3 regions of the Sporosarcina sp. G11-34 genome follow, and region 3 is predicted to be linked to each of the others. Evidence: riboswitches for the same ligand, from Rfam matches in the RefSeq annotation. Region 3 holds a riboswitch; each other region holds the start of a gene.
The links. A riboswitch is a leader RNA that binds a small molecule or an ion and turns the genes downstream of it on or off. The one in region 3 is predicted to bind S-adenosylmethionine.

Region 1 (10,191 bases), on a different contig from region 3:
TAATCATGACGCCGATTGAACATGATACTAACGTGATTGTACTACCTGATAGATGAATCGTTGCGAAAAGGGGAATTGTGAAATCCGTTACCTTATCCGATGCACCTGTTTTACGTGCTTGTCTTAATGTAACAGGAATAGTTGCCGCAGACGATTGTGTTCCAAGAGCTGTAAAATAAGCCGGCGCCATCGTTTTCATTAAGAATAATGGACTTTGTTTTGAAACAGAACCCGCAACTGTATATTGTATTGTAAGCATGACAAGGTGAAGAATAATAATCATCGCGAATACAACCGCAAAAACAGAAAGTACCCTGGCGACTTCTCCAGTATATGTCATGTTAAGGAATATCCCGAAAATATGAAATGGTAATAACGGAATAATAACGAAAGTAATCACTTTCTCAATTAACACATTAAATTCTTCAAATACATCTAGCAATGACTTACTACCAATAGAAGCCATCCCGATACCAAATAAAAATGCTAGTAGAAGTGCAGACATAACACCCATAATTGGTGTCATTTCAAGTTCAAAAAATGCTTCTCCGGCCACACGAGCCGCATCTTCAATATTCCCTTCTCCAACACTGCCAATAAACTTAGGCAATAACGTGGACGCAGTAAAGTAAGCAAGAATACCCGCTGCTATTGTAGAGGCATAAGCAATTAATGCCGCTATTCCAAGAAGTTTCCCGGATCCTTTACCAAGCTTTGCAATTCCTGGTGCGATGAAAGCGATGATAATTAGTGGAACGATAAAATTCAAAAACCCACCAAATATCATATTAAATGTTGCGGCAAGACTGACAAACCAACTTGTAAATGCCTCACCAATTACAGGAATGTTCGGCAGAAGTAAACCAAGAATGACGGCAAGCCCTATTGCAATAATAATACGCCATATAAGTCCCAACTTCTTCAAAATATAGTCCTCCTCTTATTACTTTTATGTATATAAGAGCTAAGAATACCACAATATTTTCGCTATTGGAACAACATCTTTATTTTTCAGCCTATAAACGTAAAAACCCCACCAATTATAATATAATCGGAGGGGTTACTTTATTTATTTAACCGGAACGATTGAACCGTCCCACTCTTTTAATATGAAATCTTGAATCTCTTTAGATCTTAAGACTGCAAGCAATGTTTTAATTTCTGCGTTATCTTCATCGCCTTCTCTTACAGTAATAATATTAGCATAAGGTGAATCTGTATCTTCGAGAACAATCGAATCGTTGATTGGGTCTAATCCCGCATCAATCGCGAAGTTCGAGTTAATTAATAGCGCGTCACCTTCATCTTGCTTATAAAGTTCTGGCATTAAGGCAGGATCGTAATCTGCTTCAAACACAAGATTCTTTGGGTTCTCAATGATGTCTTTCACTTCAGCAGCCGTTTTCTCTACTTTTTCATCAAGTGTAATAAGTCCTTCTATTTCAAGCATTGCAAGTATACGCCCGTGATCTGTAATTGAGTTACTCATTAGAATAACCGCGCCATCTGGCAATTCGTCTATTGATTGATATTTTTTCGAATACACACCAATTGGTTCAATATGGATACTTCCCGCATTCACAAATTTATAGCCGTGATCCTTAATTTGTGCATTTAAATAAGGAGCGTGTTGAAAATAGTTTGCGTCAAGAGTACCGGACTCTAAATCTTGGTTGGGGAATATAAATTCTGTGTATTGTTCAATAACAAGGTCAATTCCTTTTTCCTTTAACAACGGTTTTGCCTCTTCTAAAATAAGGGCATGCGGTGTATTGGATGCGCCAACAACTAGTTTAACATCCTCTGTTTTCTCTTTAGCATCGCCTGAACCTGTATCTTCCTTATCCTTTTCAGCTGCTCCGCATGCGACAAGTGCCAGTGCACCGAACGCGAGTAATGCGATTAGTAATATCCTCTTCATTTAGCATCTCTCCTATTTATCAATTTATGTAAGCAGGTTTACCTGACTTTCATCGTTTATCAAGTTTTCTTACTGCAATATCTCCAAAGAATTGAACAATGAAAACGATGATTAATATTAGTATTGTCGAGACCATCGTCACGTCTTCCCGACTGCGTTGGAATCCATCCATATATGCTAGCGTACCCAGACCACCTGCACCTATAATTCCGGCCATCGCCGTATAGCCCACAAGTGCGATTGAAGTGACGGTTATTCCAGAAATAAGGGCTGGCATTGATTCTGGTAATAAAACCTTATAAATAATCGTAGATGTTTTTGCGCCCATTGATTTTGCCGCCTCAATAACACCCTTATCAATCTCTTGCAATGCGATTAAGACCATTCTTGCATAGAACGGGGCAGCACCTATGATTAGCGCTGGCAGAGCCGCATCCGGACCACGCACTGTTCCGAACAATAATTTAGTGAATGGAATCAGCAAGATAATCAAAATAATAAACGGAATCGACCTAAAGATATTAACAAACGCATTTGAAATTGTATTAATTAGCTTATTTGACCATAATTGCCCTGGCCCTGAAAGAAATAATAAGACGCCTAAGGCAAGCCCAATAATGAATGTAAGTAGAGTCGAAATCGCCGTCATATATATAGTCTCTACTGTCGCATTCCACATCTTAGCCCAATCGACGTTTGGAAATAGATTTTCAATCATTGCTGATCACCTCTGTTCGTACGTCTTCTTCGTTTAGAAAATGGATTGCTTCTTGTACAATCGGGGCTTCACCATTTAAATGAAGAATAAGCGTCCCGTATGCGCCGCCATGTGTATGTGATATATTTCCTTGCACAATGTTTATCTCAACATCAAATTTACGAATGAGGCTTGCAAGTACTGGTTGTTCCGTTCGTTCTCCTACAAACACTAACTTTATAAGTTTACCATTTGGATATTCTTCAATAATGTGCGTGATCGCCTGTTTCGCTTCCACAGGTTCCGTAATTTGAGAAACAAACCGTTTCGTAATTGGTTCTTGCGGTGACTGGAATACATCCAGAACATTTCCCATCTCAACAACTTTACCCGCTTCCATTACCGCTACCCGGTGGCAAATCTTCCGAATGACATGCATTTCATGCGTAATGAGCACAATTGTTAAGCCGAGTCGTTCATTAATACCCGTCAGTAAATCTAAAATAGAATCCGTTGTTTCTGGATCCAACGCTGAGGTTGCTTCATCACATAATAAGACTTCGGGATCGTTTGCCAGCGCACGAGCAATGCCTACGCGTTGTTTTTGTCCACCCGACAATTCCGATGGATACGCGTTTTCACGACCACTTAAGCCTACTATCTCTATAAGTTCAGCCACTTTTCGTTCTCGTTCACTTTTCGGTACATTGGCAATTTCAAGCGGAAATGCAATATTTTCTTTCACTGTTCTCGACCAAAGCAAGTTGAAGTGTTGGAATATCATAGTTACTTTTTGGCGCGCTTCCCTTAACTCTTTTCCGGTCATCGACGAAATTTCTAAACCGCCAATCGCTATTGTTCCGGAGGTCGGCATCTCAAGACCGTTTAATAGTCGGATTAACGTACTTTTACCGGCTCCACTATACCCGATGACTCCAAATATTTCGCCCTTTGTTATGTCTAGTGATACATCATCTACCGCTGCAATACTTATTGCGCCAAGGCCAAATTGTTTTTTTACATTTGCTAAACGAATCATCTATTTTCCACTCCTATAAAAATAAAAAAACCTTTCCGCAGAAGAGCAGAAAGGGTTCACGTTAGTAGTTAGTTATTTACGTTTGTCCAATCTCTCATCTTCCATAGCATTCGCTGTGGGTGATTTGGCACCACTTCACAATTGTGATGGTTGCCGGGCTTCATAGGGCACTTCCCTCCGCCTCTCTCAATAAGAGTTAACATATTCAATTCAATCTTAGTAACAACTTACCATAGGCTTATAAAGTATGTCAATTTATTTTCATCAGAAGATCAGGTACTGATTGGAACGCATACACTTTTTCCTGCAGCACGCCATCTTTCATAATGAGCAGACACGGGACACTTTCAATTTCATAATCCACCGCAAGGTCCCCAAGATAATTCAAATCCGCTTTTCCAATAGGTAAATCCGGCTTCATCGCATCAATAACAGTCATCATCTTAGATGCTACTGCACATGTCCCGCACATCGGGGTATATAAATAATACAAAGATTTTTCATAGTTGATACTAGCCGTTTCCCATTCTTTTCGTGTCCATGTTTCCATAAATTCAACCTTCTTTACTTCAAAAATTTAGAGTGGACCTCAATATGTGCCGCTGAGAGGACGGCCGCCAAAACACTATCAGGTGTCGTCTCAACTTCCCGGTATACTTTCTCAGTATATATATGAATCGCCAAAGGGTATTCCCTTTTGAATAATTTTCTTAGTTTTTCACCATCTTCATCGGCATCGACAAAAACAAACATCTCCCATCCTTCATAGGGTGTGAGCATTTCTTCAAGTTGATACGAACTAATGGTACCATTTGTACAAATTACTTTCACGTGTTCTGCCAGGATTCTTAAGATTCTCTTTCGATCTGATTTACCTTCTACAATTATCACTCTTTGTTCTGGCACGACGAGTCCTCCTTGGTTAGCGTTCGTTACATTTGGAATGTAAAAAACGCCGAAACAGCGCCGGCGCTCATTACAACAATTATTCGATTGTCATTTTGTCATATTCTTCAGCTGTCATAAGTGTATCAATTTCAGACACGTCAGATGGTTCAACAACGATCATCCAAGCTTGTCCAAACGGAGATTCGTTAACGAATTCAGGGCTATCTTCTAGCTCTTCGTTCACTTCAAGTACTTTTCCGCTAATTGGTGCATAGAGCTCAGAAACTGTTTTAACTGATTCAACGCTTCCGAAAGGCTCGTTCGACTTGATTTGATCTCCGACTTCTGGAAGTTCAACGAAAACAATATCGCCAAGTTCAGATTGTGCGAAGTGCGTAATTCCAATGCGGTAGTTACCGTCTTCTTCCTTAACCCATTCGTGCTCTTCTGAATATTTCAACTCTACTGGTGTTTTCATAATTCTAGCCCCCTGATTATATATTCTTTCAATCTAATAGTGCCATAACACGTAGGTAAATACAAGAGTAGTTGTCTTACTTCCAGACTTTTTCAAAATCTTCTTCTTTAAATCCAACCGTTGTTTTTCCATTTCCGTGAACAATCGGTCTTTTTATTAACATGCCGTCTGATGAAAGCAAGCTGATTTTCTCTGCTTCGGTCATTGTCGGTAGTTTGTCTTTCAATTTAAGCTCTCTGTATACTTTTCCACTTGTATTGAAAAACTTTTTAATTTCCAATCCTGATGTAGCTATTATTTCGCGCAACTCTGATTCTGTTGGCGGGGTTTCTGCAATGTTTACTTCTTTGAAATTAAATTCCTTTGCTTCCAGCCACTTTTTCGCGTTCCTACATGTGCTGCATTTTGGGTATCCGTAATATGTAATTTCCATAACTGTAACACCTCCATTTTTATTCATTATAGCAAACATAGCAAAGAAATCACCTAGAACCATTAATGGCTTCTAGGTGATTGTTTATATTGCAGGATATTGAATCCTACTATATCTGATTGAGAATGAGCTAATGAGGCCATTGTAAGTCCGATTCGCTTCATTCACCCTGATTTCCGTTACGAGCGGACGCTTTCCGCGGGCGAGCGCCAAGCCGCATCGTCGCAAATTACGCTCCTGCTGGGTCTCGGCTGTCTCGCTAATTCCGCTGGAGTCGACGCTCTCCACTCCTATCAAGTAAAGACTTTGGTGTTGCGCCTCTATACTTAAACGATATATTTTGCTTGGTCGATTAGTTTTACTGATGCTTCACGTTTCTTAGCAATAACATTATAAGGTGTTGAACGAGTTAACTTGCGTAGTGCTGACAGCATCATGCGTTGGTTATCGCCTTCAACTGCTGCAAGTAGTGTTTCTTTCGCATCTTTTTCGATTGCTTCAAACGCTTCTTGACAGTAGATTTCAGTGTATAGAATCTTCTGTTGTTCTTTTTCTACCCCGTTACGTGCAATTGCTTTTTCTGTACGAAGTAATGCAGATTCCATTGCGAAAACATTACTTGCGATATCTGCAATATTAACTAGAACCTCTTGTTCTTTTTCAAGTTCTAATCCAAAGCGTTGTGCTGCGAGCCCTGCGACTAGAAGTCCAATTTTCTTCGCATTTTTCACAAGTACTTTTTCTTGTGCAAGGGCTTCGTCACCGATTTCTTCTGGCATCATCATGAGTAGTTCTTCTTGAAGTTTTTGCGCTTCTTGAAGTAAAGGCAATTCGCCTTTCATTGCTTTTCGCATAAATGTTCCTGGCACAAGTAAACGGTTAATTTCGTTTGTTCCTTCGAATATACGGTTAATACGCGAGTCTCTGTAAATACGCTCAACTTCATACTCTGCCATAAAGCCATATCCACCATGTAGCTGAACTGCTTCGTCAGCAACAAAGTCTAGTAATTCGGAACCGGCAATTTTATTGATCGAACACTCAATTGCATATTCAGCAATTGATGCTGCAATCGCTTTACCATCTTTACGTTCTTCAGGTGTCATTGCACTGTTACGTTCTTCGAAGTAACCGATTGTTCTATAAATCAAGCTTTCTGCCGCATAAATCTGTGTGCCCATCGTCGCAATTTTTTCTTTCGTTAAGTTGAATGAAGAAATTGCCGTTTTAAACTGCTTACGCTCATTTGCATACTCGATTGCTAATTGAAGCGCACGTTTTGAACCACCTACAGTACCTACTCCGAGCTTGTAACGACCGATGTTCAAAATGTTAAACGCAATCACATGACCACGGCCAACTTCGCCTAGTAAGTTTTCAACTGGAACTTGTGCATCTTGCAAAATTAATGTGCGTGTAGAAGATGATTTAATACCCATTTTCTTTTCTTCTGCACCAACTGATACACCAGGGTAATCTCTTTCAACAATAAATGTTGAGAATTTATCGCCATCAACTTTTGCATATACAACAAATACGTCCGCGAATCCAGCATTTGTAATCCACTGTTTTTCTCCATTTAGGACGTAATGTGTGCCTGCTTCATTTAACTTCGCAGAAGCACTTGCGCCCAACGCATCAGATCCTGAACCCGGCTCTGTCAAAGCATAAGCGGAGATTTTATCACCTGATACGGAATTTGGTAAATACTTCTTCTTTTGTTCTTCGTTACCGAATAGTACAATTGGCAATGTTCCAATTCCAACGTGTGCACCGTGTGTAATCGAAAAACCACCTGCACGGGACATATTTTCAGAAATAAGAGATGAAGATATAGCGTCTAGTCCAAGTCCTCCATATTCTTCAGGTACATCTGCACCAAGAAGACCCAGGTCCCCAGCCTTTTTCAGTAGCTTTACAGAATGCTCAAATTCATGGTTTTCAAGGTTATCAATAACCGGTACAACTTCGTTTTCCACATAATCTGCTGTCGTTCGAGCAATCATTTTATGTTCATCGGTAAAGTCCTCTGGTGTGAAGATCCTATCCGCTTCAATATCCTCAATAAGAAAAGCTCCGCCTTTTATTAAATCATTCGTTTTTAATTCAGTCATTTTATTTTCCTCCTTTTAGTTAAACCGCTTTATTCTTTTTTAATAATCCTTGGGTGCCAGATGCTCGAGTCATAAGCCAGTTCAATTACGTGGCAAAGGGCGCCACTTCATTGACCCGTCTTATGCTTGTCGCATCTGGACGGCACCTTGCGCTTTTCTTCTTGTCTAGCTCCAGGTGCCAGCCCCTCGAGTCGCTTCAGAATTACTGGTAAAGGCAAAGTACGCCTTTTCCAGTAATTCTTCCAGCGCTTGTCGGGGCTAAACGGCACCTTGTGCTTTTCTTTAGAGCATTTCGAATACGCCTGCTGCGCCCATTCCGCCGCCGATGCACATTGTTACGACGCCGAATTGTTTGTTTTGGCGTTTCAATTCATTCATCATGCGTATTGTTAAGACAGAACCTGTCGCTCCCAGTGGGTGGCCTAATGCTATCGCTCCACCGTTAACGTTTACACGGTTCATATCAAGACCTAGATGACGGATAACTTGAAGCGATTGAGATGCAAATGCTTCGTTTAATTCCCATAAATCGATGTCTTCGATTGAAAGCCCCGCTAGTTCAAGTGCTTTAGGGATTGCTACAATCGGTCCGATACCCATAATTTCAGGTGGAACTCCGCCAACAGCGAACGAACGGAATTTTGCAATCGGTTTTAGACCTTCTGCTAACGCAACTTCACGGTCCATGACTAGGACTGCTCCGGCGCCATCAGATGTTTGTGAAGAGTTACCTGCCGTTACCGAACCCGCTACGTGAAATGCTGGACGTAAACGTGCAAGTACTTCTGTTGTCGTGCCATGTCGAACGCCTTCATCCATTCCAAACATGGATGTTGTTTCTTCAAGTTTTCCGTTATGATCTACGTTACGTTTCGTAACTTCTACAGGTACAATTTCATCGTCGAATTTGCCTGCCGCAATTGCTGCAGCTGCTCTTTCGTGGGACTGAACAGCAAACGCATCTTGGTCTTCACGGCTAACACCATATTTCTTTGCAACTTGTTCTGCTGTATGGCCCATTCCCATATAGTACTGGGGTGCCGTTTCTGCTAAGTGGGCGTTCGGACGGACTGTATTCCCCATCATTGGCACCATACTCATCGACTCAGCGCCACCTGCAATAATCGCCTTCGAGTGACCGAGCATAATTCGTTCTGCACCGTAGGCAATCGATTGAAGGCCTGACGAACAGAAACGGTTTATTGTAATGGCCGGCGTCGTATCTGGTAACCCCGCAAGAGCCCCGATATTACGCGCCATATTCATTCCTTGCTCCGCTTCAGGCATCGCACAACCAATAATTAAATCATCGATAGCACCGTCATAACCACCTGCACGCTTCAATGTTTCCCTTACTGCTAACGCGCCGAGATCGTCCGGACGAACTGTTGCAAGTGAGCCTCTGCCCGCTTTTCCTACCGGTGTCCGTGCGCCGGCTACTATAACTGCTTCACGCATTATTTCTTCCTCCTTTAAACTACTTATATATTGAATTTTTTTACCATTCAAAGGTGCTTATCTATTCAGTTACGCAGTGGTTTTCCTTTTACGAGCATGTGCTGCATACGTTGTTGTGATTTTGGTTCTGCAACAAGGCTTAGGAACGCTTCACGCTCAAGGTCTAGCATGTATTGCTCTTCCACAAATGTGCCGTATGGAACTTTTCCACCCGCAAGTACATACGCAAGTTTCTTCGCAATCTTCAAATCATATTCGCTAATAAATCCTGACAAGAACATTCCTTCTGCACCGAGAAGTAACGTTGCATAACCCGAACTTCCAGTCACTGGAATCTTCTGGCGTTTTGGTGCTTGGTAGCCATTATCATGTAGAGATATTGCTACTTGTTTCGCATCATAAATTTGATGATCTGCATTGACGCTAATACCGTCTGCAAAATTGAGGAAGTTATTATCACGTGCTTCTTCAGCAGAGGTAGATACTTTCGCCATCGCAATCGTTTCAAAGACTTTGTTTGCGACATTTTGATAGTCAACTACAACTCCGTTTGGCATGCCTTTTAGATGTTTTGCATATAGCCCAACGTTTCCTGCTCCACCTGGAATCAGCCCAACACCTGCTTCAACAAGCCCCATATACGTTTCTGTCGTAGCTTGAATATGTGCGGCTGGAAGACAAACTTCGGCCCCGCCACCTAGTGTCATTGCGAATGGTGCAGCAACAACTGGTTTCGAAGAGTATTTAATTTTCATCATCGCGTTTTGGAATGTTTTTATGACGAAATCGAGTTCAAAGATATTGTCATCCTGGGCTTCCATTAAGATCAGTCCGAGGTTCGCCCCTACACAGAAGTTTCTTCCCTGGTTGCCAATCACTAGCCCTTTAAAATTCTTTTCAACTTCATCAACCGCAAAGTTGATCATTTGCATAATATCGAGCCCTATTGCATTTGATTGCGAATGGAATTCTAGTAGAGCAACACCGTCGCCCAAATCAATAAGACTTGCGCCCGAGTTCTTTTTAATAACACCGTGCTTTTTCTTATAGCGCCTTAAATCAATCTCTTTTTCATTTACAGGTACTGGCTTGTAATCTTCTCCATCAAAGAAATAAAGTTCGTCTTCTACCTCTTTATAGAAAGATTCATAACCCTTGTCTAG
Region 2 (10,191 bases), on a different contig from region 3:
CCAAACGAATAAAACGCGTAAGGTGTCTGTCACTTTCATATTTTATTCTCCATTTTCAAGACGATCTTCGGTTAGGCCTCCGCGGTTTTTGCCGCCGCCCATATACTCAGTCGAAGCAACCTCGTTCGTCATTCGCTCTTCGTGAGAAAACTCCTCACCTTTCATCTTCGTTTGCTTAAGAACATCCAAGCTATTCTTAGGCTTTGATTTCTTTCTGTCTTTAGGCAATGTCATTCACTCCTTTGCTAATCAAAGATAGTGAAAGTATGCCCTAAATTCCAGAAAGCAATTCGTCAACCAGAATTTCAAAGACTCTTATAAGCTAACTTTTTAATAACCTTTTCATGTTGAGGATATGGAACAAGTAATTCTTCCTGCGTAAACAGCTCGAAATCTTCAAAATCAAAGCCAGGTGATACCATGCAACCAACAAGTGAAAAAGTACCGTTTTCGATTACCGATGAACCAAATATTGAGTTTTTTGGCACAATGACTTGTGGCATTTCCCCGTTTTCAATATTAAGGCCAACTTTCATTTCACGGTAACTTCCCTGCTCATCGATTATATGCACAAGTAACGGACTTCCCGCGTGATAATACCATACCTCATCTGATTTAAGACGATGAAAATGCGATACATCTTCTGACCCAAGAAGGAAATAAATATTTGTGAACAAACTTCTCTTAGTTCCAAATGCTTCAATTTCTTCTTCCGATGTAAAGCTACTCTTGTAATAACCGCCTTCTGGATGACGTTCAAGTTTTAGCTTATCTATATAATAGTTGGCGTCTTTATTCATTTTTAGAGGATTCCCCTATTTTTATTTTATTTTCAAACAATATAGCCAAGTGATCGTAACGCTCCGTGCATGAATGATTCCGTATACAAGTAAACTTCTTCTCGTTCTGGTTCTTGATATACGTCATGATACAGACGCTTCCACTCTTTGAATTGAAATTCCGTTAAGTTTTGATTGAGCAGCCACTTCTTTCCGTAGGAACTGTCTGTAATTTTATCATTTCCTGCGACATGAAGAAGGACGGGCGTATTTCGAATTGCACCTTGGTGTTGGCCCACCGTTTTCATAAAGTTTTGCAATTCCTTATACCAACCCGTTGTAATCATTGAACTATAATGTTTATCGGCACGCGATTCTATGTAACTTTCGTGATCTCGTGTTAATAATTCTGTGCTGATGTTATGGTCTACCTTCATAGATGAAGATAACTTCGAAAGCACCTTCGAATATTTTGATGGTTGATGATCCAAGTGTAACCAAGGTGAACTTAGAATGACTCCCGCACACAACACTTCCTCCGTTTGCAATATGCGCATAACAATCGTTGCACCCAATCCATGCCCCATAATAAATAATGGCAGCCCATCAAGTATTCCGATTTTTAGAAGCTCTTTTACGTACCCTATATATGAATCAAATTTTTCATCGTGAACGCTTGGAACTGCTTGCGATCCATGTCCTGGTAAATCCCCCATGACTACGTGAAAATTATTATTTCTTAATGTTTTAATTAGCCATGCATACCGGCTATGGTGCTCATATGCACTATGGACTATTGCAACTACTGCCTTTGGTTGCCCTTCAGCTTCCCATTTCCACATGAACGTTCCCCCTAGTTTTCAAAATGTTTTTTTTATATACTTCCCTTATTTATTCAATAAAAACATGATGTTTGGTACGATAATTATACACTACCTATAGAAAAGAGGAGAATGCTTTGATTTACCCATATAAAGGCAAATTACCAAAAATCGACCCTTCTGTTTTTATTGCTGATTATGCAACAATCACGGGAGATGTAACCATTGGTGCCCAATCTTCAATTTGGTTCAGTACAGTAATTCGAGGTGATGTGTCACCTGTTGTCATCGGTAAAAAAGTTAGCATTCAAGATTTAAGCTGTCTTCATCAAAGTCCACAGTTCCCACTCATTATTGAAGACGAGGTAACCGTTGGACACCAAGTGACATTACATAGTTGCACAGTAAGAAAAGGTGCGTTAATTGGTATGGGCTCGATCATTTTGGATGGTGCTGAAATCGGGGAGGGCGCATTCATCGGTGCCGGAAGTTTAGTTCCTCCGGGCAAGAAAATTCCACCAAATATGCTTGCGCTTGGATCCCCGGCGAAAGTTGTTCGAGAACTAAATGACGCAGACCGCGCGGACATGGAACGTGTCGTAAGTGATTACGCGGAAAAGGGAGCGTACTATAAAAGTATACAAAAGTAATATTGCAATTTTAACCAGTCGTTAGAATACTCTCATTTATCATACCACTATAATAAAAATTGCGACGATTTAATACAACAGTCTCCCTAAACGGACCATAAATTGGGTATCTAGCAGACTTAACAAGGAAGTATCCTGCGAATCGATAAAATCCCCGTATAAAAAAGGCGTTAGAAGAGGAGTATCATCCATCTTCCAACGCCTTTTTCATTATTTACTAACTAGGTTTTTCAGTTCTTCGGCTTTATCCGTTTGCTCCCATGGTAAATCGATGTCTGTACGACCGAAATGACCATAAGCTGCGGTTTGTTTATAAATCGGACGACGAAGGTCTAGCATTTTAATAATGCCAGCTGGACGAAGGTCAAATAACTCGCGAACAACTTCAACAAGTTTGCCTTCTGATACAGTCCCTGTCCCTAATGTATCTATCGAGATTGAAACAGGCTGTGCAACTCCAATCGCATAAGCAAGTTGAACTTCACAACTTTCTGCAAGTCCTGCAGCTACGATGTTTTTCGCAACATAACGCGCCGCGTATGAAGCAGAGCGATCTACTTTAGTTGGATCCTTACCAGAAAATGCACCACCGCCGTGGCGAGCATACCCGCCGTATGTATCGACAATAATTTTACGACCCGTTAATCCGGCATCTCCCTGTGGCCCACCAATAACGAAGCGGCCCGTTGGATTAATAAAGTATTTTGTCTCTGCATCGATTAAGTCTGCTGGTACAACCGGTCCAATTACATGTTCCTTAATATCACGTTGAATTTCTTCAAGTGTTACTTCGGGATTGTGTTGGGTTGAAATAACGATTGTATCAATACGCTTCGGCTTATTATTTTCATCATATTCGACAGTTACTTGTGTTTTACCATCTGGACGTAAATATGACAATATGCCTTCTTTTCGTACCTTAGCAAGCCTCTGTGAAAGCCTATGTGACATACTAATCGGAAGTGGCATAAGTTCCGGTGTTTCATTACACGCATAACCAAACATTAAACCTTGGTCTCCTGCTCCGATTGATTCAATATCTTCATCAGACATCGAACCCTCTCTTGCCTCAAGCGCATTGTCAACTCCAGCAGCGATATCTGCCGATTGTTCATCAATTGCAGTTAATACTGCAGATGTTTCCCAATCAAAGCCAAATTTCGCATTAGTATAACCTATTTCTTTTACAGTTTCTCGAACTACTTTTGGAATATCCACATATGTAGAAGTAGTAATTTCTCCTGCAACGAGCACGAGTCCTGTCGTTATCGTTGTTTCACATGCGACACGTGCATTTGGATCCTCTTCTAAAATTGCATCCAGAATGGCATCAGAAATTTGGTCACACATCTTATCTGGATGTCCCTCTGTTACTGATTCCGACGTGAAAAGACGACGGTTTGTCATTATATTTCCTCCTTATATCCTACGAGATTGATACGGTACTCATTTTCCCATGTCACTTCCTACCGCATATTGCACCGGCAGGGATTCGTAACCAATTCGAGCTTTGTACACGAGGACAAAGGGCGTGCATATAAAAAAAGCCCCTCGCTCACGTAAAACACATGAGGAAAGGCGTGATTACAAAAGTACCCTTCACTCTTATCATCCAAGGAGTTTCACCTTGCATCAGGTTTGGCACCTTTGCGGTTTAATGCAGGTTGCCGGGTTTCATAGGGACTGCCCCTCCACCAGCTCGGGATAAGAGTATCCGTTCAATATATTATTTTACGAATAAAATCATCAAAAGTCAAATTTTTTCATCTATAATAGGTTGCACTTCTATCAAGTATAGTTTATTATTTTAAATGTGTTATACTAATTAATGAATGTGATGACTAACAGCCAAAATTAACCTAAAGGCTAACTAAAAAAGGACGGTGCATAAACTATGATTTCAGCGAAAATTAGTGACGAGCTAAACAATCTACTTTCTGGCGGAAACGTGAGCAATCAACTTTCAGTAGCAAGTCTTGTTGAAAAAGCCACATCTCGGGGAGAAGCGATGCTAACTGCTGACGGAGCAGTGGTTGCTCAAACTGGGAAATATACAGGTCGTTCTCCGAAAGATCGATATATCGTGGAAGAGGCTTCTTCCAAGGATAAAATCGACTGGGGTAATGTAAACCGTCCAATTTCTTCAGAGATTTATGATTCCTTATACGAAAAAGTTATTGATCACTTAAAAGCTAAAGACGAAATCTTTGTTTTCAAAGGTTTCGCAGGTGCAGAACACGATTCCCGTCTTTCAATCCAAGTTGTGAATGAGTACGCATGGCATAATCTTTTTGTCCACCAATTATTCATTCGACCAACAAAGGAAGAGCTAGAGGCGCACGAATCTCAATTCACAATTGTTTCAGCTCCAACTTTTAAAGCAGATCCAGAAGTTGATGGAACTGAATCTGAAACTTTCATTATTGTTAACCTTGAAAAACGAATTATTCTAATTGGTGGTACTGAATACGCAGGAGAAATGAAAAAATCGATCTTCTCGATTATGAACTACTTGCTACCTGAAAACGATATCCTTCCTATGCATTGTTCTGCAAACGTTGGTGATGATGGCGATGTTGCATTATTCTTCGGTCTATCCGGTACAGGTAAAACAACGCTTTCTGCGGATTCAAACCGTAAACTAATTGGTGATGATGAACACGGTTGGTCAGATAATGGCGTCTTCAATATCGAAGGTGGCTGCTACGCTAAGTGTATCAATTTGTCGGAGGAAAAAGAGCCTGAAATATTTGGTGCCATTGGCTTCGGTTCTGTTTTAGAGAACGTTGTTATTGACCTTGATTCTCGTATTCCTGATTATGATGATGGTTCATTAACTGAAAATACACGTGCGGCTTACCCTATCCAGGCTATTGACAATATTGTCGATCCATCTGTTGCTGGTAACCCGAAAACAATTGTATTTCTTACAGCGGACGCATTCGGCGTGTTACCTCCTATCTCAAAATTGACGAAGGAACAAGCAATGTACCACTTCCTAAGCGGTTTCACTTCGAAACTAGCGGGAACTGAGCGCGGCATTACATCTCCAGAAGCTACGTTCTCAACTTGCTTTGGTTCGCCATTCCTTCCACTTCATGCGACTGTTTATGCTGAAATGCTCGGAAAGAAAATCGACGAGCACGATGCACAAGTCTTCCTTGTTAACACAGGATGGACTGGCGGCGTTTATGGTGTTGGAAGTCGTATGGACTTAAAATATACACGTGCCATGGTGCGTGCAGCAATTGCTGGTAAACTTAATGATGTTGAAACTGAAGTTAACGAAGTGTTCGGACTAGAAATGCCAGTAGCTATCGAAGGTGTTCCAACAGAAGTGTTGAATCCACGAAACGCATGGGCTGATGGTGTTGCTTACGATAAAAAAGCAAACGAACTTGCTGATTTATTCCGTTCAAACTTTAAAAAGTTCGGTACTGTCTCTGAAGAAATTACTCTTAAGGGCGGTCCAACTGCATAATATATCAAAAGGTATTCCATTCATTATGGGATACCTTTTGTTTTTAATGTAAATAATACTTTAAAGAAAGAGTGTTAATTATTATCGAACCCATGAATTTGCTGTGTTCATTTAAATTGTTATCACTTTTGAATTGAGAGTCGACGCTTTGCTAAATAATTCAATATAAAAAGGCCAACGGATATCTATTTCCTTTTGGCCTTTTATGCTCGGATTTCAGCGTCTATGTTCGATTTGGCGATGTTATTGCTCGGTTCTCGGCGTGTTATGCTCGCTTTGGCGGTGTTATTGCTCGGATCACGGCGTGCTATGCTCGGATCTAAAAAGTTATGCTCATTTAACCACTTCATATCACTGCGCAACACAAATTTGCTCTTCATACAACTTATTTCCCCTGCCGCCTCATCCAATCACCTAAATCACGAACGATTTCCATATTCTTGGCTGGCGGAATATAATGTGTGTACTCAGGAAAATACCATGTTTCGTATTTCTTATCATACCGTTGAAGCGCATTTTCAAGTAAGACAGCCTGTTCAAAAGAAACATGTTCATCTTGCTTGCCGTGGATAATAAGTACGGATGAATTAAATTCATTAATTCGAAATAAGGCTGTGCGTTCACGGTATGCATCTGGATTATTATTCGGCGTTCCTCCAATGACACGCCGCATCATGCGACGCATATCTTGTCGCTCATGATATGTAAAGACTACATCAGAAACGCCTGCCCATGTAACGACGGATGTAATATCATCCCGCAGAATAGCAGTCCAAAGCGCCATAATGCCACCACGTGAAAATGCAAATAGATGAATTCGGTCAGTTATGATTTTCTTGCTTTGTTTCAATACGTCCACTGCATTTACCGCATCTTGCCGATCAGGTCCCGCAAACTCATCCCTACCTTCCCCACCACGATTTCCGCGGTAATAAGGTGCAAAGACGACGAAGCCGTTTGATGCTAATTGCGCGATGCGCGACGGACGAACCATTCCAATATGTTGCATGCCGCCTCGTAAGTAAATAATCCCCTCGTACTTCCCATCCGCAATTGGTTCAGCAAGTAATCCTTTCACTTTCAAACCGTCCGACCAATAAGTAATTTCTTCGAGTCGCACTTGCGGATTAGGCGACGGATAAATGCGGCTTCTTTCAATGGCTCCATCACTTTTCATATGCCGACACCCACTTTCGAATCTCGGTCATTCCCGCATCTTTCATATAAAAACTTAACTCTTCGCAATGATCCAACTCACTATCGGTCAGCCAATGGGCTCCTTCGGTTTCGTGCAGAAGAGGATTTTCAACAATATGACCTACATCTGCGGTAAATACGGCTTTGCAAAATGGTTGATCAGTTTGAACAACGTATTCGGCAAATTTTACAAGGTTTCTTATTGTTACACCTGTCTCCTCGAAAACTTCTCGAACGACCGCTTCTTCAATCGTTTCTCCATCTTCAGCCTTGCCACCAGGAAATTCTACTCCGCGAATCGAATGTTTTGTCAGTAACCATTTACCTTTATACTTTATCACCGCAAGCACGTGCCTTGCGGGCATTCCAAATCGGTTTTCACCAAATGTTAACTCGACACGCGCCCCATTTAAATCCTCGAAAGTTAAAATAACAAACACGTCCTTTCATTCAGTGTAGCGAACGAAAGCGTTCATTTCAACGGAAATACGGGAGTTCTTCAATAAATCGCTTCGATTCGGTGTCGGTAAATTCGTGAATTAGTGCATAGACCTTCTGCGTTCGCAAATCGATTTCATGATTATCCCGATCATTATGATAAGGAATAAACGGAAGATGAGCCCTTAAAAAGTTTCGCCATTCAAGTTCTTCTGTTTGCTTAAATAATCCGTTGAATATTTTAACATACTCCTGTGGGACTTCGACTTCATATTCCCACAAGGAATCTTCAGGGCGAGAATATACCTTCTGATTCACAACCGAAACGTACATTTTATGTTTACTCATCTAAAACCATCCTTTTATTTTTTAGTATGGTTTAAGAAGACAAAAAACATGCATCCCATTTTACCGGGATGCATGTTTTCAAGTGCTAGGATTTTACGACAATCGAAGCACCTTTATGAGGATGGCCTGCTTTAGATTGTAATCTTCTAATTTTACTTGCCATAATGAAATTCATATCGCACATTATATCGATAGTTGCGCGAAACTTTTTAATAAATTAAATGGTTTTCCTATAACTATTATGAATTAGTTATTTTCTTCACCAAGAAACGCATTCAGCATCCACTGGTGTTTCTCGATACTTTGATAAATCGCATTCAATAAATCTTCCGTCATGTCATCGTCTTCTTTTGCAGCTTCAGTCATGCCTTTTTTCAGCGATGCCATAATCTTATCGAAATCACTGACGATAGTCGATACCATTTTATCTGATTTTTCATTTCCAGCAGCTTCTTCTACAACAGATTGCTCTAAATGTTCCTTCATTGTTGCTACCGGATCTCCACCAAGCGTTAAAATACGCTCCGCAATTTCATCCATGTGCGCAGTGGCCTCATCATATAATTCTTCAAACTTTGTATGCAATGTAAAAAACTGATGCCCTTTAACATACCAATGATAATTGTGTAGTTTTGTATACATAACCGACCAAGTTGAAACCTGTACGTTCATTTCTTTAATAAGTGCTGTTGACATAAAAAAACATCTCCTTAATTTTTTATAGAATCGTCCTACTATTAATTTACCACTAAAACCAATATACTAAACATCAACCAGTATTTATTAGGGAGAACTCAAATGAAAACAATACTAAAATCGATAATAAAAATATATCAAAAAGTAATTTCACCGTTAACACCACCATCATGTCGGTTTTATCCCACATGTTCGCATTATGGCCTGGAAGCAATTGAAACACACGGAGCCGCAAAGGGTTCATGGCTAGCGGTTCGTCGCATTTCAAAATGTCATCCTTTTCATGAAGGTGGATTCGATCCCGTTCCTGATAAAAAAGAATGACCTTTTAATTGTATTTTAAACCCGGTTCAGCTTTAGCGCTGGACCTTTTTTTTTTCGTGAATCAAATAAGACACCAACCAATTTAGTGCAATTAGAAAGAGAAGTCTAAATTTTACTAATTTAACTTTATTATTTAATACAAATTATATAGTTGCTTATTTTTCTTCAGTCTTGTATGATAAAAAAGAAATTAAGTTAAACCGTAATCATTACTGTTTAGGAACAGGAGCGAATCTCCCTATGAATAAGAAGCTACTTCTTACTTTATCATTAATAATAATTTTACTACTTTCCGCTTGTAGCGACAAAGAATCAAAAAATGAGCCGACTGCTGAAGATCGGTTATCTATTTTTACAACTGTCTATCCACTTCAGTACTTTACAGAACGTATTGGCGGGGACGCTGTCGATGTACAAACAATCTATCCACCTGGTGCCGACGAACATACCTTTGATCCTACGCAAAAAGATATGATTAGTCTTGCAGATTCCGACTTATTTTTCTATATTGGACTTGGACTTGAAGGTTTTGTAGAAAATGCAGAAAAAACAATGAAGAACGAACATGTGAAAATGATTGCGACGGCCGATGCGATAACCGAAGATATGCTTGGCGCTGGACATGATCATGACCATGACCACGAGGATCACGAGGATGAAGAAGAAAATCACCACAGTACGTTGGATCCCCATGTCTGGATATCTCCAGTGTTGAGTGATGCACTTGCCTATTCTATTAAAGAAGCACTTATCGAAGCAGCACCCGACAAAAAAGCTGATTTCGAGAAAAACTTCGAAGAATTACGCGATGACTTACTCGATCTTGACCGTAAATTTATAGACATGGCTGAAAATGCACCGACAAAAACATTTTTCGTTTCACATGCAGCCTTTGGTTATATTGCCGATACTTACGGACTTGAGCAAATCGCAATCGCTGGTATGAATTCACAAAGCGAACCTTCACAGAAACAACTTGCGTCCCTAGTTGAAGAAGCGAAGAAAAATGATGTGAAATATATACTGTTCGAACAAAATGTCACGTCAAAAATTACGGGCGTTGTGCAAAAAGAAGTGGGAGCGGAATCACTCATGCTTCATAACCTTGGTGTTCTAACCACTGAAGACATTAAAAATGAAGAAGATTATTTTTCTTTAATGGAATATAATATTCGCACGCTTGAGAAAGCGCTGAGCGGAAAATAAGCAAGAGCTGTCCTGAGTTAATCGGACAGCTCTTTCAACTTTTTCCTTTATAACGCTCTATTGTATACTTTCTCAAGACTTCTTCGTTTAAATTCACACCAATTCCAGGAAGTTTTGAAAGTTGTATGCCGCCACTTTCAATAACGACAGCCGGCTCCACTGGCTCTTCATACCAGAAGTGGTTCGATGCACTAAAATCGCCTGGTAACGACAGTTGTGAAATCGAAGCCAGCGCCAAGTTATGTGCCTTC
Region 3 (10,191 bases):
TTTCAAAATAGTTTCCTGGTGTCTTGGGCTTTTCATTAATTTATTAATATAAGAAGTCGCATCGTTATATCGTCTTTCTATTTTCTCCGACAAATAATTTGTCCGTTCGAAAAGTGAAAATCTAAAATGATCGAGTTTGCTTAACACTTTTTCCGACAATACTTCCTGTATATCTAATCGATTTGCCAAATCATTTTGCATTTTTTCATGTTCGGCGAGTTGAACAGACATCTGTTGTTGCACATCATGCTGTTCATCCACCTTCAAAAAAACCTCTTTATTGGTGGACTCGTAATTTTTCAACCTGATTTTTAAATGCTCTTGCTGTGAATTCAATTTGTGAAGTTTATTTGATTGGGTATAGACTTTTTCCGTTTGTTTCTCAAGTAATTCGCCTTTAATATGAAGCGAATTTTCGAGGTTTCGTAAAGATTCTTGTAAAACTTCATTATTCCTCTGCTGTTCCTTCACCGCTTCCAACAATAAATCTTTTTTAAATAACTGCTGATTCGGTGCCGGGATGTTTACATTGTTTTTAAATACTTCCGGATGCTTTTCATTATTAATAAATAACGCCAATTTTACTCCCCCTAATTGCACGTATTCCAATATCTTATGCAATACACTCGGGGTTTTGTGAATACTTATTTCCACTCATACGGAGTTTCTTGGTAAACATAATAGTTTAGCCAATTCGAAAACAATAAATGGGTATGTGAGCGCCACGTATTCAGTGGTTCTTTGGTTACATCGTCATTTGGAAAATAGTTTTCCGGTACATCTATTTCTATACCTTTTTCCAGATCGCGACCGTATTCTTCAGCCAGAGTATCTGCATCATACTCAAAATGCCCCGTAACCATAATATTTTTTTCGTCGTTCGAAATCACAATGAATGCACCCGCATCATCTGATTTTGCAAGCAGTGTTAATCGCGGATCCTTTTCGATTTCATCTTTTGCAATTGAAGTGTACCGAGAATGAGGGGCATTAAATTCATCGTTGAAACCGCGAACGAGCTTGATTGTCGGGTCTGATACCTTATGAGAATAAATACCGAAGCATTTCTTCGGCAATTCATATTTTTCGATTCCATAATGATGGTAGAGCGCCGCTTGTGCTCCCCAACAAATATTTAAAGTGGAAGTGACATTTTCCTTGGACCACTCCATAATTTCTGTTAGTTCTTCCCAATAGGTTACTTCTTCAAATTGTAAATGTTCAATTGGGGCACCTGTAACAATCATTCCATCGAAGCGTCGATTTTTAACTTCTTCAAACGTGTTATAAAATTCGTCCAAATGTGATTTACTAACGTTTTTCGACTTATGTGTCGCCATGTTCATAAATGTAACATTTACTTGTAAGGGGGTATTACCTAATAATCTTAATAACTGTAACTCCGTTCTTTCTTTTTCAGGCATTAAGTTGATTATTAAAATATTTAACGGTCGAATATCTTGCTCAATTGCACGATTTTCATCCATGACAAATATTTTTTCCTCTTGTAATCGTTGTCGTACAGGTAGCTTTTCAGGTATATTAATCGGCATTTATTTTCTCTCCCCTTCTTATGTATTGTGCTATCATAAGCTCAACGTTGATAGACAAAAAAAGTCCTCTTTTCTTATGATAAGAAAAGAGGATTGATTCTAGGCTCTTTATTCTTATCTTTCAAGACAAAAGTCTTGGTGGAGTTAGCACCTTTCTGACAATGTCAGAGGTTGCTGAAGCTTCATCGGGCCATTTCCCTTAGCTTCTCTTGATAAGGAATATTCAATTTTCAATCAATTAACCTTAATTATACTATTGAATTTATTAATGTCAATTGCCTTAGGTTCTTTCAAAACAGTTCGTTTAATAAATATCCCTATCCCAGAAACGTTGTTTTGCGACTGCTTTTACAAATGTCTTTCCAAAGTCAGATTCGCTCGTTGTAAACACGACTCCTGGACCTTCTTTTGCATTCGAGGCTTCAAAATACGGTTTACCACTTGTCGCAAACCCAATTGGCTTGAAATGCTTGAACGCCTCGTTAATAAAGTAAGTCATATCACTACTAAACTTCGCAGGGTTCCCCACTTTTCCACCAACGACGTACAATGCATCGTGGAGAACTGGATCCGTTGTAAGAAATGTTTCATTCACATCCACTTGAAAATTATCTTTACTTCTTACCGTCCCTAATTTTTCACTAATAATATCAACCGTAATCCCCGCATTGATAAATGTTTTAACCGCTTTTACTACTTCCGCCCCATTAAATCCATTGCCAATTAATATGCCAACCTTCAATGAATAAGGAACACTTCTCGTATTTTCTTGACTGAGCGCGGGCGATGAAGCCGTTACCTTCGACTGAGTTCCCGTTGGTTTCTTTACACCAATTCCATCTGCAATAATCGTGGCCATTTCTTTATCGACATGAACGAACATATCGACAACTTGTTGTCTTACAGATTTACTTTCCACTTTGCCCACTTCAAATATGAACGCATTTATAATATGCTGTTTCTCAGGTGCCGACATGCTGTTCCAAAAAAGTCTTGCCTGGGAAAAATGATCTTTGAAAGAATCACTACGTGCTTGAATAATACGTCCCTCTACTTTTTCTTCGTAGTGGACGAATCCACCTTCTTTAGCCGTCGACGTAGACGGAGTATTACCCGCGAGCGAGTTTTTATGGTAACTTACTTGCCCGATGTCGATACGCTGACGACTATACCCGTTTCGCTGATTGTTATGAAATGGGCAAACCGCTCGATTAATCGGTATTTCCGTAAAGTTCGGTCCACCTAGCCGGATTAGTTGCGTATCAATATAAGAAAACAGTCTACCTTGAAGCAATGGATCATTTGTAAAATCTATGCCAGGAATAACGTTCCCCGGATGAAAAGCGACTTGTTCTGTTTCAGCAAAGACATTATCGACATTTTGATTCAACGTCATCTTTCCAATAATTTTAACCGGCACAATCTCTTCTGGCCAAAGTTTTGTCGCATCGAGTACGTCAAAATCGAACATAAATTCATCTTCTGTTTCAATCATTTGAACACCTAATTCCCACTCTGGAAAATTCCCTTTTTCGATAGATTCCCATAAGTCACGTCTTTGAAAGTCAGGATCTTTCCCTGAGACTTTCTGTGCTTCATCCCAGACGAGCGAATGCACACCGAGTGCAGGCTTCCAGTGAAACTTAACAAATCTTGCCTTGCCATCTTCGTTGACGAAACGGAATGTGTGTACACCAAACCCTTCCATCATCCGCCAACTTCTCGGAATTGTACGGTCTGACATTTGCCACATAACCATATGGGCCGATTCCTGATTGTTAGCGACGAAATCCCAAAACGTATCATGCGCTGACGCAGCTTGCGGCATTTCATTATGCGGCTCAGGCTGGACTGCATGGATAAGGTCTGGAAATTTAATGGCATCTTGGATGAAGAAGACTGGAATATTGTTGCCTACAAGATCGTAGTTCCCTTCCTCCGTATAAAATTTAACAGCGAATCCTCGCACATCCCTAACAGTATCTGCAGAACCTTTGCTACCGGCAACATTGGAGAACCTCAGGAACAATGGGGTTTTCTTCCCTGGCTCTTGCAGGAATCCTGCTTTCGTAAATTCTTTCATAGATTCATACAATTCGAATTCACCATGCGCTCCGTACCCCCTCGCATGTACAACCCGCTCTGGAATTCGTTCATGGTCAAAATGAGTCACCTTCTCACGAAAATGAAAATCCTCCATTAACGTCGGCCCACGAACGCCGGCCTTTAAGGAGTTCTCATCTTCAGAAACCTTCACCCCTTGATTGGTAGTCATTTTCGTTCCCTTATTGTTAACGCGAAACATTTCCAATTGTTCATCTTTTTTATTCTTTGAAGACTTCTCCATTGTATCCCCTTCCCTTTATATTGAACTTATGAATGTGAACACGAATCCACCCCTGGCGTCTGCTAAGGTAGCCGGGGCAATACGACAGAAAAGGAATGCAGTTCAATTGCTGGAGGCATCCCTAGCGCCAAGCGAATTTATTAGAATTCTTGATTTCAGGATATATAGTCTTAATAAAAAATTGATACCAAGACAAAATCCTACCCACATTATCTATATGCATAGCTAGTCGGGAATGAGACTTCATATTATTATTTCCCTGTAAAAATGTGAATATTTACACACAGAAACTTTTTCGTGCTATAATTAAAAGATGTTCAATTAATCAGAAAGTAGTTGATGTTTTTTATGAAACTGATAAACCATGACACGAAATCTTTATATGTAGAAGATATCTTGATCGCCTACCAACTTTTAAAAGACGTCGTCGTACACACACCTTTACAAAAAAATGAACGCTTATCGGAAAAGTACGGATGCCATGTTTATATTAAAAGGGAAGATTTACAACATGTTCGTTCGTTTAAATTAAGAGGTGCTTACTATAAAATCAAAACGATTGAAAAGGAAGCACATGAAAAAGGAATTGTTTGTGCAAGCGCTGGAAACCACGCGCAAGGCGTTGCTTACGCTTGTGCTCAATTAGAAATCGACGCAAAAATATTCATGCCGAAAACGACACCTAAACAAAAAATTGACCAAGTAAAAATGTTTGGTCGCTCGCATGTGGAAGTTATTTTAGTTGGAGATACATTTGATGATTCTTTCGCAAGTGCAAGTGCTTATGCGGACTCAGAGGATCGGATTTTCATTCATCCTTTTGATGATCTTGATATTATTGCCGGTCAAGGGACTGTTGCGATTGAAATTATGAATGACATTGAAGAACCCATCGACTATGTCTTCTCAAGTATCGGTGGAGGCGGACTCGCTTCTGGCTTATCCACTTATATTAAAAACGTATCTCCTCTTACACATATGATTGGTGTCGAACCTGCGGGGGCCGCAAGCATGAAGGCCGCATTTGAAAATGAAGGCGTCATCTCACTGGATACGATTGATAAGTTTGTTGACGGGGCCGCTGTAGGCTGTACGGGCAATCTTACGTATGAAATTTGCAAGAAGTATCTTGATGATATTGTTAGTGTTCCAGAAGGGAAAGTATGTACGACAATACTAGACCTCTATAACCAATACGCCATTATCGCAGAACCTGCAGGCGCGCTACCCATCGCAGCTTTAGATTTTTACAAAGATGAAATCAAAGGGAAATCCGTCGTATGTGTAATTAGCGGGGGAAATAATGATATCGGAAGAATGCAGGAAATTAAAGAAAAGTCATTGATTTACGAGGGCCTACTTCATTATTTCATTGTGAATTTCCCACAAAGAGCGGGTGCACTTCGTCAATTTTTGGACAACGTACTCGGGCCCCACGATGATATTACAACGTTTGAATATACAAGAAAAAACAACAAGGAATATGGACCGGGACTTGTTGGTATTGAAATAAAAAAGATGGATGATTATGATGGACTGATTGAACGAATGGAGAAAAGTGGATTTTCATTTACTGAAGTAAAAAGCGGCAGCTCATTATTCGACCTGCTTATATAATAGAAAGCATTTAAAAAGGCTAGCTTCTTTTGAAGTTAGCCTTTTCGCTGTCTCATTATGATTCGGATTATTCCCCAATATAGAAGGCCTCCCGTCATATATGCAAGTACATCGAACCGATCTGACACACTATAAGACACGTATAGTGGCGTTACGTACTCCCAAAACAAACCGCAAACAAATGTAAAAAGTAGTATTCGCATGAACCGGATAAGTAATAGCTTACGCTGATCCCCTAGCATCGCCAATACATTGACCACCGCAACAATGAGCATGCCTGCAAGTACATCGTTGAAATGGTTCTGAATGAAGGACCAACCTAAAACGTTCTTTAAATACAATCGATTAACTATGTAAAGTAATAGTACAGCGCCCCCTATTAAAAGGCTGACCCGGGCAATTTTACTTCTTCTAAAAGTCGATAAAACCTCATCCCTCATTTGGTCGACCTTCAACAATACGACATAATAATAATGCCTAGGATTACCGCCCCAACAACACCCCAAAACGTAATTCCCATACCACTTTTCTTGCTATTAATAAACGTATGTCCACAGTTCGGACAAAACTCGGCTTGTCTAGAAACATCGTTTCCACAAGATGGACAAGGTCTTAAACCCATATGATTACCTCCTTCAATTTTCGTACGTTGAAAATACAATCTATATGAATCAATTTCACAATTTATTGCTTCATCCAATTCTACGAATGATTATGTAAAAAAATGTGGAATTGTTCGTTAGCTTTAATGGAATTTCCGTTGATTGGAGCGGAAGACGGCGACTCCGGCGGGAATAGCTTGAGCAGAAGACCCCGCAGGAGCGGAGCGACGAGGAGGCTGAAGCCAAGCCCGCGGAAAGCGTCCGTCTGTAGCGCAAATCAACATTGTTCGGATTTCAAGTTATATTGTTGATTATGAAATTGACTCATCTACATATATATACGGATTAGATACAATAAAGTTTCAAAGAAAAATGTGCACCCAATCTATTACTAGATTGATGTGCACATCTTTTATAAAGGGTTCTGAGCTTTTAGCTTACGAACAATTTTCAGTCTGAAAGTCCGTTAATAAACTCCTCAATTTGTTCAGGTGTTTTACGGTCTTTACTCACAAATCGACCTGCTTCTACACCATCATGAAAGGCAACAAAGCTTGGGATTCCAAAAATATTAAGCTCCCCACATAAATCGATGAACTCATCCCGATCTACATAAATAAATTCGTATTCGGGATAATCAACTTCAATTCTTGGTAGAAGTGGCTCGATGACTGTGCAATCGGGACACCAATCTGCAGAAAACATGAAAATTGTACGTTCCCCACTTTTTAGTTGCTCATATTGTTCCATTGATTGTAACTTTTCCATTCTAATTCCCCCTCGTATTTAAGTAAGGATAACTCGTTTGTATGTTATTTAATTTCGACAACCCAACCGAATGGATCTTCTACTTTTCCAGTTTGAATACCTGTCAATTTTGCATAGATTTTTTCGGATAACTTGCCGATTTCTCCATTGTTAACGACTAATTTTTCATCTTTCCAACTTAGTTCGCCAATTGGTGAAATAACCGCAGCTGTGCCTGTTCCGAATGCTTCTTCCAACAAGCCATTTCTTTGAGCTGTGCGAATTTCCTCCATTGATACTTTTCTTTCTATTACTGGAATATCCCAATGATTTAATAACTCAATTACTGATTTCCTTGTAATTCCTTCTAAAATGCTACCATTTAAAGCAGGCGTGATAACTTCTCCATTTATTTTAAAGAAGACGTTCATAGCCCCTACCTCTTCTATATATTTCCGTTCAATTCCATCTAACCAAAGCACTTGTGCATAGCCTTTTTGTCCCGCTATTTCTTGTGCTTTTAAACCTGAAGCGTAGTTCCCTGCTGTTTTTGCAGTGCCAGTGCCGCCTGATACTGCGCGCACGTAGTCATTTTCCACTAAAATTTTAACGGGTTCAATGCCACCCTTATAATATGAACCGACAGGAGATAAAATAATCATGAATTGGTATTTCGTTGAAGGAGAAACGCCTAAATACGCCTCGGTTGCAATCACAAACGGCCTTATGTAAAGTGATGTTCCTTCAGCAGTTGGAATCCAATCTTGGTCAATTTCGATTAGTTTCTTTAACGCTTCAAGCGCTAATTCCTCATTGACTTTTGGCATACTAATTCGATCACTTGAAGCATTTAAGCGTTTCATGTTTTGTTCTGGACGAAACAATCGTACAGTGCCATCTTCCGAGCGATACGCTTTCAGTCCTTCAAAAACAGTTTGACCGTAATGGAATACAATTGCAGCCGGATCCAATGTGAGTGGACGGTACGGTTCGATTCTATGATCTGCCCAACCTTCGCCTTCTGTATAATTAGCGATAAACATATGATCCGTAAATACTCGACCAAACTCTAATTGGTCTGATAATGGTTTTTCTTTTTTTGATTCTGTCAATTCTACGTGGATGTTGAGTTCTGTCATGACGTTGATATCCCCTTAAACAAATTTTTGATTGTCACCTTAATTTCAAAAGTCGAAATATAATGATCTTTAACCCATATTATACAACTTTAAAAAAGGAAGTACAGTTTATTTTTGAAGAATAGTATACAGTACACCTTTAACTTTACGCGTCGTTAAGATCAGTTGCACGCTTTTTGAATTTAATGAAATGAAGATTCATCAAAAACAAACTCAGTATCATTAAAGGTAAACCGATTGCAATGCCGATATGTAATGGCTCATCTAGGAATAAAATCCCCAATGCAATGGAGACAAAAGGAACGATAAACGTGACCATAAGCGCAAGAAATGGCCCACTTATAGAGACGATTAAATAGAATATGACGTAGCCAAGTCCCGAACTTAAACAACCGAGTACGAGAAGTGGTAAAAACACGTCCAATGTTCCTAGATGCAAAAACGCCCGTGGTTCCATAATCAAACTGATTGGAGCATTTAAAGCAGTAGCAACTGCAAGCGTCCAAAAACCTAAGTGAAGCGGTGGAATATCGGAAAAATGTTTATTAATTAAAAGCGAATTAAGCGCGTAGCACGAAGTCACACCGAACATTAGCAGTGCATTGAATATGGAAAACTTACTTCCTATCGCTTGTCCAGAAAAAATTAAAAGAGTAAATACGGCAACAAAACCGACAATTAAACTATAAAACTGATTTCGTAAAGGCTTCACCTTAAAAAGAATTACGGAAAAAAGAACCGCGAATAATGGCGTCGTTGCGTTTAAAATTCCGCTTAACCCCGAATCGATGCCTTGGAGTGCCCAACCCATGAAATTCCACGGGATGGCTCCCGCTAACGCGACTGAAAACAGAAAAATAAAACTTACTTTAAAATTCAACCGATCTTTAGACAGCCACAACAATGGCAAAAGAGCCACTAAACCAAAAAAACTACGTAAAAAAACAATGGTAGTCGGTGAGAAATAGTCAAGCAGCCCCTTTGTCCATAAAAATGAGGAACCCCATAAAACACTAAGAACTAATAAATATAAAATTGGTCGCATCGCATCTTCACCATCCCTATCAAATCAAGTTAGTGGATATCTATGACACTATGCCTTCAGAGGACAATCCAACTACTCCACGAATATAGCACAGCCATGAGATGTAAACAAAGCACAAGAACTGCCCCGATACCTAAAAACATGGAAAAGTATCTGGGCATCGAGGTAGTATCGGTTCGGCTAAAAACCGGGTGTTATTACGGTAAAAACATAATTGTTGAGCTGATTTCTTCAATATGATTCTTATCCGCCCAAAGAATAAAGTAATTATAATTAATTCCTTCAATAATAATTGGGCTTGGATATTTTACAATATAAGCTGCTTGATTATTCATTTCAGTAGCTTGATCGGAAGAAGGTAAAATGGTGCAAGATTGTTCATATAGAGTTGAATTCTTAATTACTTGAGGCTGTGAACCATAAGGCATTGATTTTTGGAAAGCTTCGGCGTGGCATACTTCTTCAATATTATCAGAGCCTAAAAGGGCTGATACTCGAAAAAAACCATCGCTTCCTTCATATTTTTCATCGGTGACCTTTTTCCAATCCGCCGGATATTGAAAATTAACATCTAAAATTTCACTCGTAAACTCCCGCTTAGCTAGATCTAACACAGCTGTTGGTGCCCATTCCAAAGACATTATACTTTCTCCCCCAAGTAGTTGGATTGGAACAGGATGATTTAAATCGATTATCCACATTTCTTGTGCAAATTCATGTTCAGCGCATCCTGATAAGTAAGCGATTTTGCTTCCATCGGATGACCAAGTAACGGGTGTTTGAAAACAATTGGAGATTGCCCATATCCGATCATTTTCTCCCAGACGTTCCACAGTTCTGATTTGTGAAAAATACCCCGCGTCTTCAAATGCAGTAGCACTGTATGCAATTTGTAACGAATCTGGAGACCATTTCGGGAAATAGTTTTTGGATAGCGGACCCCCTTCTACCTCAACTACATGCCCTGTTGAAACGTCGACAGTTTGAATAATAGATACACTTGCACCTGGGGTTGTGTACAAAGCGAATTTCCCATCGGGTGAAAGTTCGGCATTATGAAGAGGACCTGTTGTATTTTTCGTAATTTGCACTTTATCACTCCCAGTCATCTGACAGCGATAAAGCTGGCTTATACCAGATG

Region 1: it holds a riboswitch for S-adenosylmethionine, as region 3 does, so the genes downstream of both, KSU66_RS18650 (methionine ABC transporter ATP-binding protein) here and metA (homoserine O-acetyltransferase MetA) in region 3, are expected to answer to the same signal.
Region 2: it holds a riboswitch for S-adenosylmethionine, as region 3 does, so the genes downstream of both, metK (methionine adenosyltransferase) here and metA (homoserine O-acetyltransferase MetA) in region 3, are expected to answer to the same signal.

What each region holds. Positions count from the first base shown of each region.
Region 1 covers NZ_JAHNZW010000017.1:44,190-54,380, forward strand. Annotated here, with positions in the region: gene KSU66_RS18635 (dicarboxylate/amino acid:cation symporter) at 1-925, opposite strand, end outside; gene KSU66_RS18640 (MetQ/NlpA family ABC transporter substrate-binding protein) at 1,070-1,921, opposite strand; gene KSU66_RS18645 (methionine ABC transporter permease) at 1,971-2,639, opposite strand; gene KSU66_RS18650 (methionine ABC transporter ATP-binding protein) at 2,632-3,657, opposite strand; SAM riboswitch class I at 3,749-3,853, opposite strand; gene KSU66_RS18655 (thioredoxin family protein) at 3,908-4,207, opposite strand; gene KSU66_RS18660 (toprim domain-containing protein) at 4,222-4,563, opposite strand; gene gcvH (glycine cleavage system protein GcvH) at 4,643-5,023, opposite strand; gene KSU66_RS18670 (arsenate reductase family protein) at 5,100-5,456, opposite strand; gene KSU66_RS18675 (acyl-CoA dehydrogenase family protein) at 5,783-7,570, opposite strand; gene KSU66_RS18680 (acetyl-CoA C-acetyltransferase) at 7,853-9,028, opposite strand; gene KSU66_RS18685 (3-hydroxyacyl-CoA dehydrogenase/enoyl-CoA hydratase family protein) at 9,094-10,191, opposite strand, start outside.
Region 2 covers NZ_JAHNZW010000022.1:10,905-21,095, reverse strand. Annotated here, with positions in the region: gene KSU66_RS20030 (hypothetical protein) at 43-228, opposite strand; gene KSU66_RS20025 (cupin domain-containing protein) at 306-800, opposite strand; gene KSU66_RS20020 (alpha/beta hydrolase) at 833-1,621, opposite strand; gene KSU66_RS20015 (gamma carbonic anhydrase) at 1,738-2,250, shown strand; gene metK (methionine adenosyltransferase) at 2,461-3,660, opposite strand; SAM riboswitch class I at 3,853-3,961, opposite strand; gene pckA (phosphoenolpyruvate carboxykinase (ATP)) at 4,145-5,731, shown strand; gene KSU66_RS20000 (hypothetical protein) at 5,935-6,111, opposite strand; gene KSU66_RS19995 (alpha/beta hydrolase family protein) at 6,117-6,908, opposite strand; gene KSU66_RS19990 (NUDIX domain-containing protein) at 6,898-7,368, opposite strand; gene KSU66_RS19985 (transposase) at 7,406-7,714, opposite strand; gene KSU66_RS19980 (Dps family protein) at 7,961-8,410, opposite strand; gene yidD (membrane protein insertion efficiency factor YidD) at 8,513-8,734, shown strand; gene KSU66_RS19970 (metal ABC transporter solute-binding protein, Zn/Mn family) at 8,975-9,940, shown strand; gene menC (o-succinylbenzoate synthase) at 9,975-10,191, opposite strand, start outside.
Region 3 covers NZ_JAHNZW010000003.1:116,157-126,347, reverse strand. Annotated here, with positions in the region: gene KSU66_RS04825 (hypothetical protein) at 1-579, opposite strand, end outside; gene metA (homoserine O-acetyltransferase MetA) at 645-1,553, opposite strand; SAM riboswitch class I at 1,665-1,772, opposite strand; gene KSU66_RS04815 (catalase) at 1,858-3,900, opposite strand; gene ilvA (threonine ammonia-lyase IlvA) at 4,249-5,517, shown strand; gene KSU66_RS04805 (hypothetical protein) at 5,553-5,957, opposite strand; gene KSU66_RS04800 (zinc ribbon domain-containing protein) at 5,969-6,139, opposite strand; gene KSU66_RS04795 (thioredoxin family protein) at 6,570-6,887, opposite strand; gene KSU66_RS04790 (branched-chain amino acid aminotransferase) at 6,932-8,005, opposite strand; gene KSU66_RS04785 (DMT family transporter) at 8,151-9,050, opposite strand; gene KSU66_RS04780 (LysM peptidoglycan-binding domain-containing protein) at 9,248-10,191, opposite strand, start outside.